Regions from separate parts of the Bradyrhizobium sp. USDA 4474 genome, predicted to be linked through region 3. Evidence: predicted binding sites of a transcription regulator. Region 3 holds the regulator's gene; each other region holds the start of a gene.
The links. Region 3 encodes LexA, which represses DNA repair genes until DNA is damaged. Its sites were predicted from a motif close to TGTTCNNNNTGTGTTCNG; they were not measured.

Region 1: ACVW16_RS23790 (DNA-processing protein DprA) is a predicted target of LexA. The motif match lies at 1,244-1,261, and genes of this name have one in related genera.
Region 2: ACVW16_RS36420 (single-stranded DNA-binding protein) is a predicted target of LexA. The motif match lies at 1,130-1,147, and genes of this name have one in related genera.

What each region holds. Positions count from the first base shown of each region.
Region 1 covers NZ_JBSRZJ010000002.1:4,639,091-4,642,369, forward strand. The annotation lists gene ACVW16_RS23785 (hypothetical protein) at 1-190, opposite strand, end outside; gene ACVW16_RS23790 (DNA-processing protein DprA) at 1,501-2,421, shown strand; gene ACVW16_RS23795 (hypothetical protein) at 2,393-3,043, shown strand.
Region 2 covers NZ_JBSRZJ010000002.1:7,396,716-7,399,994, reverse strand. The annotation lists gene ACVW16_RS36425 (outer membrane protein) at 1-698, opposite strand, end outside; gene ACVW16_RS36420 (single-stranded DNA-binding protein) at 1,290-1,784, shown strand; gene gyrA (DNA gyrase subunit A) at 2,140-3,279, shown strand, end outside.
Region 3 covers NZ_JBSRZJ010000002.1:90,796-94,074, reverse strand. The annotation lists gene ACVW16_RS02115 (ComEC/Rec2 family competence protein) at 1-192, shown strand, start outside; gene ACVW16_RS02110 (hypothetical protein) at 203-637, opposite strand; gene ACVW16_RS02105 (hypothetical protein) at 831-1,034, opposite strand; gene lexA (transcriptional repressor LexA) at 1,221-1,922, opposite strand; gene ACVW16_RS02095 (molybdopterin molybdotransferase MoeA) at 2,099-3,279, opposite strand, start outside.

The DNA of each region.
Region 1 (3,279 bases), 4.5 Mb from region 3:
AATCCCCAAGATCTTCCCAGCACGCAAACGGATCGATCATGACCATCGCCGTGTAGCAGAAAGCGGGGAGTATGGGGCTCGCTTGCAGGTCTCGCAGGAGACAGTCGTTCCAATCGATAACGGGAAGCGTGGCCATGACGAGCGTGGCGTTCTGTGGAAGGGCTCGCAGCGACGGCGCATAGATCGTCATCTGATCATCGCGAGATGAGGTAAGACTTGCGGCAAGGCGGCCTACGACCTTGGCTCTCATGGTTTCTACCCAATCCTACCCAGTTCAACCTTCCGGCGATCTTACACGCGGCTCCCTCCAGGTCTAGACCATCACTGTTGATCATGGGGAGCAAGGTAATATCTATCTTCGACGCCGGAGCCGGGCCGGCAGGAAGCGAGAAAGGCGAACGGCGTCATCATCAGTCTTACCTGCGGTTTGCTTTGAGTGACCTCTTCGCGTCCACGTCTACTTGCATATGCTGCTCGAGCTGCGAGCGTCATCAAAGGGCTCGTGAAACGTATTGTCAGAAATGCTTGCGAGCCATCAGCGCCATACGAATCCGCTAGCAGACCGGCTCGTCTGCTCCTCCCTGACTAGAGCCGCTGCTGGAAAACGCCGGCAGCGGCATCTTTTTGTCTCGGAGCGCGCCTCGGCTGAGATGAGGAAAGCGAGGACGTGACGAGCCGCATTGTCCGGTCGATCACAATATGGGATGGCATCGACATGGCTGCTTCGGGGGCGGACACGGCGTGGCGTGATCACCTGGACGCCGAGGGCCGTATCCGACCGTGAGCGCTACGCGGTCTCGCTTCTGCCGATTGGTTTGGCTCTCGCGCGCATCGTCAAGCGCAGTTCGCGAAGATCACTCCCGACGGCTGCTCCGACTTCGGCGGCTGCATTCAGCTCGAATTACGAGCTCCAGCTCTAGGCCTTCGGACATTTGGGCTGACGGCGAAAAACATACGCAAGCTGCCGCTCGAGATGCGCAAGGTGACTCCGACCGGCGCTGGGCCGCTACCCGAGAGGATCTTCCTGGCCCGTTCGAGATCGCGAGATCGGGCCAACTGTTACGCAAGGGGGCTGCAAATTCAGGCTGGAGAGCATCGTGTCGAAGCGCGGCGAGAGGCCCGATCGAGCCCGACGGTGCGGCACTGGCGCAAGGTGGAGAACCGGGACACGCGCCCTATGCTCGGGTACTGGATTAAGTCCCCTTCAACCGTCGCCGCTACCACAATCAAGGCGTTGACGTGTTGTTCTTATTTTGTACTTATCTGGGGTGCGACGCTGCTTTTACGACCTCCGCATTACTGACATTCTCGTGGTTCCCGGTCTGCAAAAATTGGAAGTTGCCCTAAAGCCACGGCTATGGCTCTGCTTTAATCGGCCGCAGAGCGAAAACGATGCTTTAGGCATCTTTGCGCCCGGATGCGAACGGCCCGATTGAAAGTAGTCCACACCCTGCCTTTGCTATTCCAGAATCGAAGGGCAAAGATGATCATGGAAACCCAATGAACGCCGCTCTTCTCGCCAGAAACGATGATGGTCCAGCCATCGCACCCATTTCACCGTCGCGCGAGATGGGCGCGTACGAGGAGCTGTGGCTTCAGCAAGGGGCGACTTTCAAGACCATAGCTGATCGTTTTGCTGCCGATCCGACAGCGATGCCATCCGACTTTGTGCCTCCTAGCATAGCGGAAACCCGCGCTAGAGAAGTAATGACAAAACTGTCGAAGGCAGGAGTTACGCGGTTCGGCGTCCGAATTCATCACGCTGGTAATTACCCAATGCGGCTGCGCGATGCGAAGCATCCGGTCGAGCTCCTATACTTTCAGGGAACTTGGGAGCTATCGGAGACACGCTCTGTAGCCGTGGTTGGTAGCCGAAAGCCAAGCGATGATGGTATCGCGCGCGCAAAGAAAATCGCGCGGGAGCTAGTTGCTCAGGACTTCACGGTCGTCTCTGGATTGGCGTACGGCATCGATACGGCTGCCCACACCGCGGCTTTGGATGCTAAAGGAAGAACGATTGCGGTCATAGGTACGCCACTTGGCGTTTATTACCCCAAGGAGAACACAGACCTTCAGAAGCGAATAGCAACGGATTTCCTTTTGATATCGCAAGTGCCGGTGCTTCGATATGCGAGCCAGGCGGTCCCCCACAACCGGCTATTCTTTCCTGAGCGCAACATCACAATGAGCGCGATGACAGAGGCGACTATCATTGTCGAGGCGGGTGAGACGAGTGGAACTCTTACCCAAGCCAGGGCTGCGCTTCATCAGAGGCGCAAGTTGTTCATCCTCGACTCATGCTTCCAGCGGAAGGACATTACGTGGCCCGCGGCTTTTGAGGCCCGCGGCGCCATTCGCATCAAGAGCATGGAAGACGTTTGGGACGCCCTAAGTGTCAGCAGTCCGCTTCCAAAAAATTGAAGACAAGAATAGGGCTGATCACTACTACATCACCGAAGGTGATGAGTGCCTTTTCCTCTACGAGTATACGGCTGGAATGGGTTACGCCCACAGCGAGACCAATTCGCTCATTCTGAATCTGAAAAAGAAGAAAGGTGCAGGGGGATACACCTGGAAAGCAATAGCCATCGCGAGCTGCGCGGCCGCTCTCGGCCCGGCCATTAACCCCAAATGGCTGGCAGAAGCTGTTCTGGTACCTATCCCACCCTCGAAGATCAAGTCCGATCCAATGCACGATGACCGCATGACGCAGGTTTGCAAAGCAATTAGATCTGAGGCGACCGTCGATGTTCGAGAGTTGATCGTTCAAATCCGATCAACGAAGGCCGTTCACGATGGAAACAGACTCAAGCCGGAAGAGATCGAGGCGAACTATCGGATCGACGAAGCGCTCTGCTGCGCGGCAGATCCCAAATACATAGGCGTCGTAGACGACATCCTCACCGCTGGCGCGCACTTCCGCGCCGCCAAGAATGTACTTTCGAAGCGGTTTCCGAGCAGCAGGATCACGGGCTTTTTTATCGCCCGCAGGATATTCTCGAACCCGTTTGGTGAAGTGTCGCTGGACGATTTGCTGGCTTAACTTCCCTCCACGCTCGCGCAAACGCGGCCTGTTCGGGACCTGCGGCCCATTCGTCGTTCTCCTCGGCGGTCGCATCGAAGTCGCCGTTCATCGCGCGCCTGCGCAGCACCTGTCATGGCGGGATGGCAAGTGGCGGCGGCTTCGGCAAGATCGTTCATGAACTGCACCTGAGGCATCGCCAGCGGCGACAGGTCGTTTGGTAGTAGCCGCTCGCAGCGGGCTCGGCCAGGCCTTCG
Region 2 (3,279 bases), 7.3 Mb from region 3:
GTGCCCATGTCCACATCCTGCTTGATGTTGTCGGCGCGGAAGGGCAGGCCGACCACCGTGAAGCTGTCGTTGTGCTTGCCCATGAACAGGTGGTTGTACTCAAAACCAACCGACCAGTTCGGCGCGAAGCCGAACTCGATGCCGGTGCCGATGGTGCCGCCCCAACGGGTGTCGCTCGCGTCGCCGACCGTGACACCGGCCAGAGTGCCGCTGAACTTGTTGTGGGTGACGGCCGCACCGCCCTTCACATACCAGAGGACGTTGTTCCAGGCGTAACCCACCTGGCCGGTGAAGAGGCCGATGGCGTCGATCTTGGTATTGTTCACCAGCGGGAAGAACGCGGCGGGCGAGCTGGTGTTCGAACCCTTCAGATCGGCCCAATCACCCTGCGCTTCGACGCCGAACACCCAGGCGGCGGACTGCCAGCGATAACCGATCTGACCACCGGCGAGAGCGCCGGTCGCGTCATGGCAACCTTCGCTCGTCGTGGGGACAGTAGCGCCACCGACGCTGGTCGTGTCCCAGCAATTGTGGCTGGAGCCGCCACCAGCGTTGGCGCCAATGTAGAAGCCGCTCCAGTTGTAGATCGAAGCGATAGCTACCGGAGCCTTGGTGTAGGGGCGAGCCGCCAGATCGGCAGCCGAAGCGGCGCCAGTGAGGGCGAACAGAGCGGCCGAAGCCAACAAAACCTTTTTCATTTTCAACTTATCCCAGTCCCAGTTTCTGTTGTTGCCTTCCGTGCGTCGGAAGGGCAGCGGACGTCGTCCAACTGACGTCTTGCTTACACCACTGAAGCCGCAAGTTGTGTCTCTCAAAAGCCACAACAGGCGCAAAACGTGGCGTTTGCTGGAAGAAACAGCAAAAGGCCGGCGCGAGGCCGGCCTTCGATTCTCGAATGGATTCAGAGGGATCAGTGCTTTGGGGATCAGTACTTGATGACCGTATTTAGCGATTGCCGGGCTGCCGAAGCGGTAAGTGAGGCGGACGAGACCGATGTCGACATTGTGGCTGATCCGGTCGGTCTGGAATGCAACGCCAGCGGGTGTATTCAATGTGACGGTCCGATTCCCCCAAGATGTGGTCATACTGCCGCGCAGGGTTTGGACGCTTGGCTCGCCGCCATTTCGATGGGAACAAATCTGGAACGAAGGCCCGATCGGTGCTATATGTGGGGATAACCGAGGGCGTGGTGGGCCGATCGGCGCTTGTAAGCGTATAGGGTCGCCCCAACAGGCGGCAGCGCGGGCGCGCCTTTTCGAAATTCAGTGGCATTGGAGTGGAGAGCGGCGATGGCGGGAAGCGTCAACAAGGTCATTCTGGTTGGAAATCTCGGCAAGGATCCGGAGATCCGCCGCACCCAGGACGGGCGACCGATCGCGAATCTGAGCATCGCCACCTCCGAGACCTGGCGCGACAAGAACAGCGGCGAGCGCAAGGAAAAGACCGAGTGGCACCGCGTCGTGATCTTCAATGAAGGGCTCTGCAAGGTCGCCGAGCAGTATCTGAAGAAGGGCGCCAAGGTTTACATCGAAGGCGCGCTCCAGACCCGCAAATGGACCGACCAGAGCGGCGTCGAGAAGTACTCCACCGAGGTCGTGCTGCAGGGCTTCAACTCGACGCTGACGATGCTCGACGGCCGCGGCGGCGGAGGTGGCGGCAGCTTCGGTGACGAGCCGGGCGGCGATTTCGGCTCGTCCGGTCCGGTCAGCAGCGCACCGCGTCGGCCCGTGGCGGCCGGCGGTGGTGGCCGCAACAATGACATGGACGACGACATCCCGTTCTAGGAATGGTCCGGGCGATGAGGGTGCGCTGGTCAGGTTGATCAACACCTTCCACGTCGCGTCAGTAAACCCAACTAATCGACGGAAGGGGCTCGGAATTTGCGGGCCCGCTTCATGTTTGGGATGAAGTCGGGGCGCGGGCTGCAAAGCGGCAGAACGGCCGCACTCGCCCACGGCTCGACCGCCCGTCCGAGGCGATTTTGGAAGGTTGATTCCAGGCTCATCCAGGATGCCCGCTTCAGGGACGTAAGTTATTGGAAGAATAGACGGAAAAAGCGCTTCCCTGGCCTCGCGAGGGTGGTTATCAGGGCCTCGATGCGCTATATGATTCCCAGATAGAATCTCACCGGATTTCCCCTTGGCAGACGACGACAACAAGCCCGGCGACCAGCCGGCGCAACCCTCGGACATTCGCCCCGTTTCGATCTACGAGGAGATGAAGAAGTCCTACCTCGATTACGCCATGAGCGTGATCGTATCGCGTGCGCTGCCCGATGCGCGCGACGGGTTGAAGCCGGTGCATCGCCGCATCCTCTACGCGATGAACAATCGCGGCGACACCCCGGACAAGAAGCACAAGAAGTCCGCCGGTGCCGTCGGTGAAGTCATGGGTAAGTACCACCCCCATGGCGACCAGGCGATCTACGACGCCCTGGTGCGCATGGCGCAGGACTTCTCGATGCGCGCGCCCCTGATCGATGGGCAGGGCAATTTCGGCTCGGTCGACGGCGATCCGCCAGCGGCCATGCGCTACACCGAATCCCGCCTGACCAAGATCGCGCTGAAGCTGCTCGAGGACATCGACGACGATACGGTCGATTTCCAGGACAACTATGACGGCTCCGAGCGGGAGCCTGTCGTTCTGCCGGCTCGGTTCCCGAACCTTCTGGTCAACGGCGCCGGCGGCATCGCCGTCGGCATGGCGACCAATATCCCGCCGCACAATCTCGGCGAGGTCATCGATGCCTGCGTGGCGCTGATCGACAATCCGTCGCTGACGATCGACGAACTCAACAACATCATCCCGGGCCCGGACTTCCCGACCGGAGGCATCATCCTTGGACGCCAGGGCATCCGCAGCGCCTATCACCTCGGCCGCGGTTCCATCGTAATGCGTGGCAAGGTCGAGTTCGAGACGATCCGGAAGGAGCGCGAGGCGATCGTCATCACCGAGATCCCGTATCAGGTGAACAAGGCGACGATGGTCGAGCGCATCGCCGAGCTCTACAAGGAAAAGAAGATCGAGGGCATCTCCGATCTGCGCGACGAGTCCGACCGCGACGGCTATCGCGTCGTCGTCGAGCTCAAGCGCGACGCCGTGCCCGACGTGGTGCTGAACCAGCTCTACAAATTCACACCGCTGCAGACTTCTTTCGGCGTCAACGCCGTCGCCCTCGATAGTGGCCGTCCGCAGACGATGAACCTGAAGGACATGCTGACGATCTTCGTCGGCTTCCGCGAGCAGGTCGTCACCCGCCGCACCAAATACAAGCTGCGC
Region 3 (3,279 bases):
GGCGCGCTTGCGCTGACACAGCGCGGTGACGGTTTTGCGGTTCAGCCGGTGAGAGCGAGGGGCGCAAACCGCTCCTGGTCGCCGGTGGCGCCCGGCGATGCAGATTTCGGCCAAACCCTCAAGCCACGGTCGGCAGCTCCGCGGACCAAAGACGCAACGCCGTCGGAGGCCGACCTTCAGGCCGAGGACTAGAATCGACGCTTCAGCCGATCGGCAGGCGTGGCGGCGTCGTGCGACTGTCGGCGGCCACTTGCGGCTTGTGCTCGCGCTCGCCGAGCGGCTGGGTCACGGGCAGTTGCAGCACGGTTGCGCGCTGGCCTTCGACGAGCTGCGTCACCAGCACGTATTTGCCATCGGGGAATTCGATCGCGTCGTGATGGCGATCGGGAATGTGCGGATCAACCTTGCCGAACTTGCCTACGCGGGAATTGATGGTGCGGGTCCAGATCCACCTGTTGTCGTAGCGGACGTTGTCGGCGAAGGCGAGCTCCGTTCCCGGAAGCAGGCAGACCGCGACCGACATGTCGGCTTCAGAGGCGAAGCCGCGCGTCGAGGTGCCGCGGAACGTTGTCGTGACGATCGTCTCGCCGACTTCTGCGGGACGCGTCGCGACGGCATGCAAGCTATAGTCACACATCGGGTGCTCCTCATCGGGGATAGCAACCCGCGCCTCTGTCCTGGAGGCGCCGGCCTCTATCAGAGTTGAAGCCTGCAAGACTCTGCTTGGTTGTAGGCAAATCTGCGGCTCCGATCCGCGAGCCGCAATCACATTATCTTTCCCGAACGGCTGGGAACAAAGCTTGCCTCCGTGCATTTGGGAGGCTTCGCGCTCAGCGTCCGGCCGGCGCGGACCAGCCGGAATATTGCCAGCCGGGCTGCGCCTGTTGCTCGATGGCGTTGCGGGCATCGCGGATCTGCGCGCTCGTCGCCTGCGGCACCTTGCCGAGGCGATGCTGCGCATGCGCAGCAAAGGCGTGCGATCCGGACGCTGTGATCAGCGTCATCGTGACGGTGCTCAGGATGATCTTGCCCATCATTCTCTCCTCAGTCTCCCTGGAGGCCCATCGAAGCGAGTGTGCTTCGTTGCGGCATGCCGGGGATGTAGGGCTGGAGAGGTGGCGGGATAATCTGTGCAGAACCAGAAAGTCTATCCAGCCGGAGCGGACAATCGTCCGCTCCAATCGTTGATCGCAGTCACCGATCGCGCGAGAACGTGGCGCTCAGTACTTGCGATAGAGACCGATCAGCTTGCCCTGGATCTTGACCCGGTTGGGGGGCAGGATGCGGACCTCATAGGCGGCATTCGCTGGCTCGAGCGCGATCGAGGCGCCGCGGCGACGGAAGCGCTTCAAGGTGGCTTCCTCGTCGTCGATCAGGGCGACGACGATGTCGCCAGTGTCGCAGCTCTCGTTGCGCTGGATGAGGGCCATGTCGCCGTCGAGGATGCCGGCGTCCACCATGGAATCGCCGCGCACTTCGAGCGCATAGTGCTCGCCCGCGCCGAGCATGTCGGGCGGAACGCTGATAGTGTGGCTGCGGGTCTGCAAGGCTTCGATCGGCGTACCGGCCGCGATCCGGCCCATGACGGGCACCGCGACGGGACGCTCGCCCTCATCCGCCGGCGGGCTCGACGTCATGCGCACCTTGCCGAGGTTGCCCTCGATGACGCTCGGGGTGAAGCCGCGGCGACTGCCGGCGGCGGCCTGGAGCTCGGGCAGCTTGATCACCTCGATCGCGCGGGCGCGGTTGGGCAGACGGCGGATGAAGCCGCGCTCCTCGAGCGCAGTGATCAGGCGGTGGATGCCCGATTTCGAGCGCAGATCGAGCGCGTCCTTCATCTCGTCGAAGGAGGGCGGCACGCCGCTTTCCTTCAGCCGCTCGCTGATGAACCGCAGGAGCTCGTATTGTTTGCGCGTTAACATCTCGACCAAAATCCCCCTGGTGATGTCATTCAATTCCGAGACGCTGAATTCAGCCATAAGCCGCTACATGCTCGAAACAAATCATGAACGGACACTATATGTTCGATACATGTTCCGCAACTGCTTAATTTACCGTGAACGCGACGAAGTTCGCGGAACGCACGCGAACGAAGCGGTCAGACGGGCAGCCGCAGCACCTCGCAAGCGGTGCCTGCTTCGGCCTTCGGCGCGAACGGTGCGCGCACGAGAAGTGCCTGTGCCGCAGCCAGATTCGAAAGCAACGAGGAGTCCTGATGATCGACGGGAACGGCGACCAGCGTGCCGTCGTCACGCTCTGCCAGCCGCGCGCGCAGATAATCTTCGCGCTGATCGTTGGCGCCGACATCGCGGCCGAGCACGGCGCGCTCGCGGCGATGATGAACCACCGAACGCCCCGACAGCGCGCGAATCAGCGGGACCAGAAACAGGAAAGCGCAAACGTAGGATGATACGGGATTGCCGGGCAGGCCGATCACGCGCATCGATCCCAGTTGCCCGTTCATCATGGGCTTGCCCGGTCGCATCGCGATCTTCCAGAACGCCATCGAGATACCTTCGTCCCTCAGTGCCTGTTGCACCAGATCGTGGTCGCCCACCGAGGCACCGCCGGTCGTGATCAGGATGTCGGCGCCGCTCTCGCGCGCGCGGCGGATGCCCGATGTGGTGGCGGCAAGCGTATCGGCCGCGACCCCGAGATCGATCGTGTCGGCACCTTCGCTGCGAGCCAGAGCATGAAGGGCATAGCCATTGGAATAGACGATCTGGCCGTGGCCGGGCGTCGAGCCCGGCATCACCAGCTCATCGCCGGTGGCGAGGATTGCGACCGTCGGCCGGCGGCGGACCGCGAGTTGCGGATGGTTCATCCCGGCGGCGAGTGCGAGGTCGCGCTCCGTGAGCCGCGTGCCGCTGCGCAGGAGCACGTCGCCCTCGCGGAAGTCGATGCCGGCCGGGCGGATGTGTCGTCCGGTGATGGCGGCTTCCTTGATCGTGATGCACTCGCCGTCGGCGACGGTGTCCTCCTGGATCACCACGGCATCCGCGTTATCGGGAACGACGCCACCGGTGAAGATCCGCACGGCTTCGCCGGCGCCGACCCTTCCAGCAAACGGCCGGCCGGCCGCGACTTCGCCGATCACCGTGAGCCGTGTGTCGACCTTGGCCGCATCGGCCGCACGCACGGCATAGCCATCCATCGCCGACATCGCCTCAGGCGGCTGCGTCCGCCGCGCCGCGACATCGCGCGCAAGCACGCGATGAAAGGCCCGATCGAGCGCAACTGTTTCCTCGGCCAGCGGCTCCGCTCCCGCGAGCACGGCAG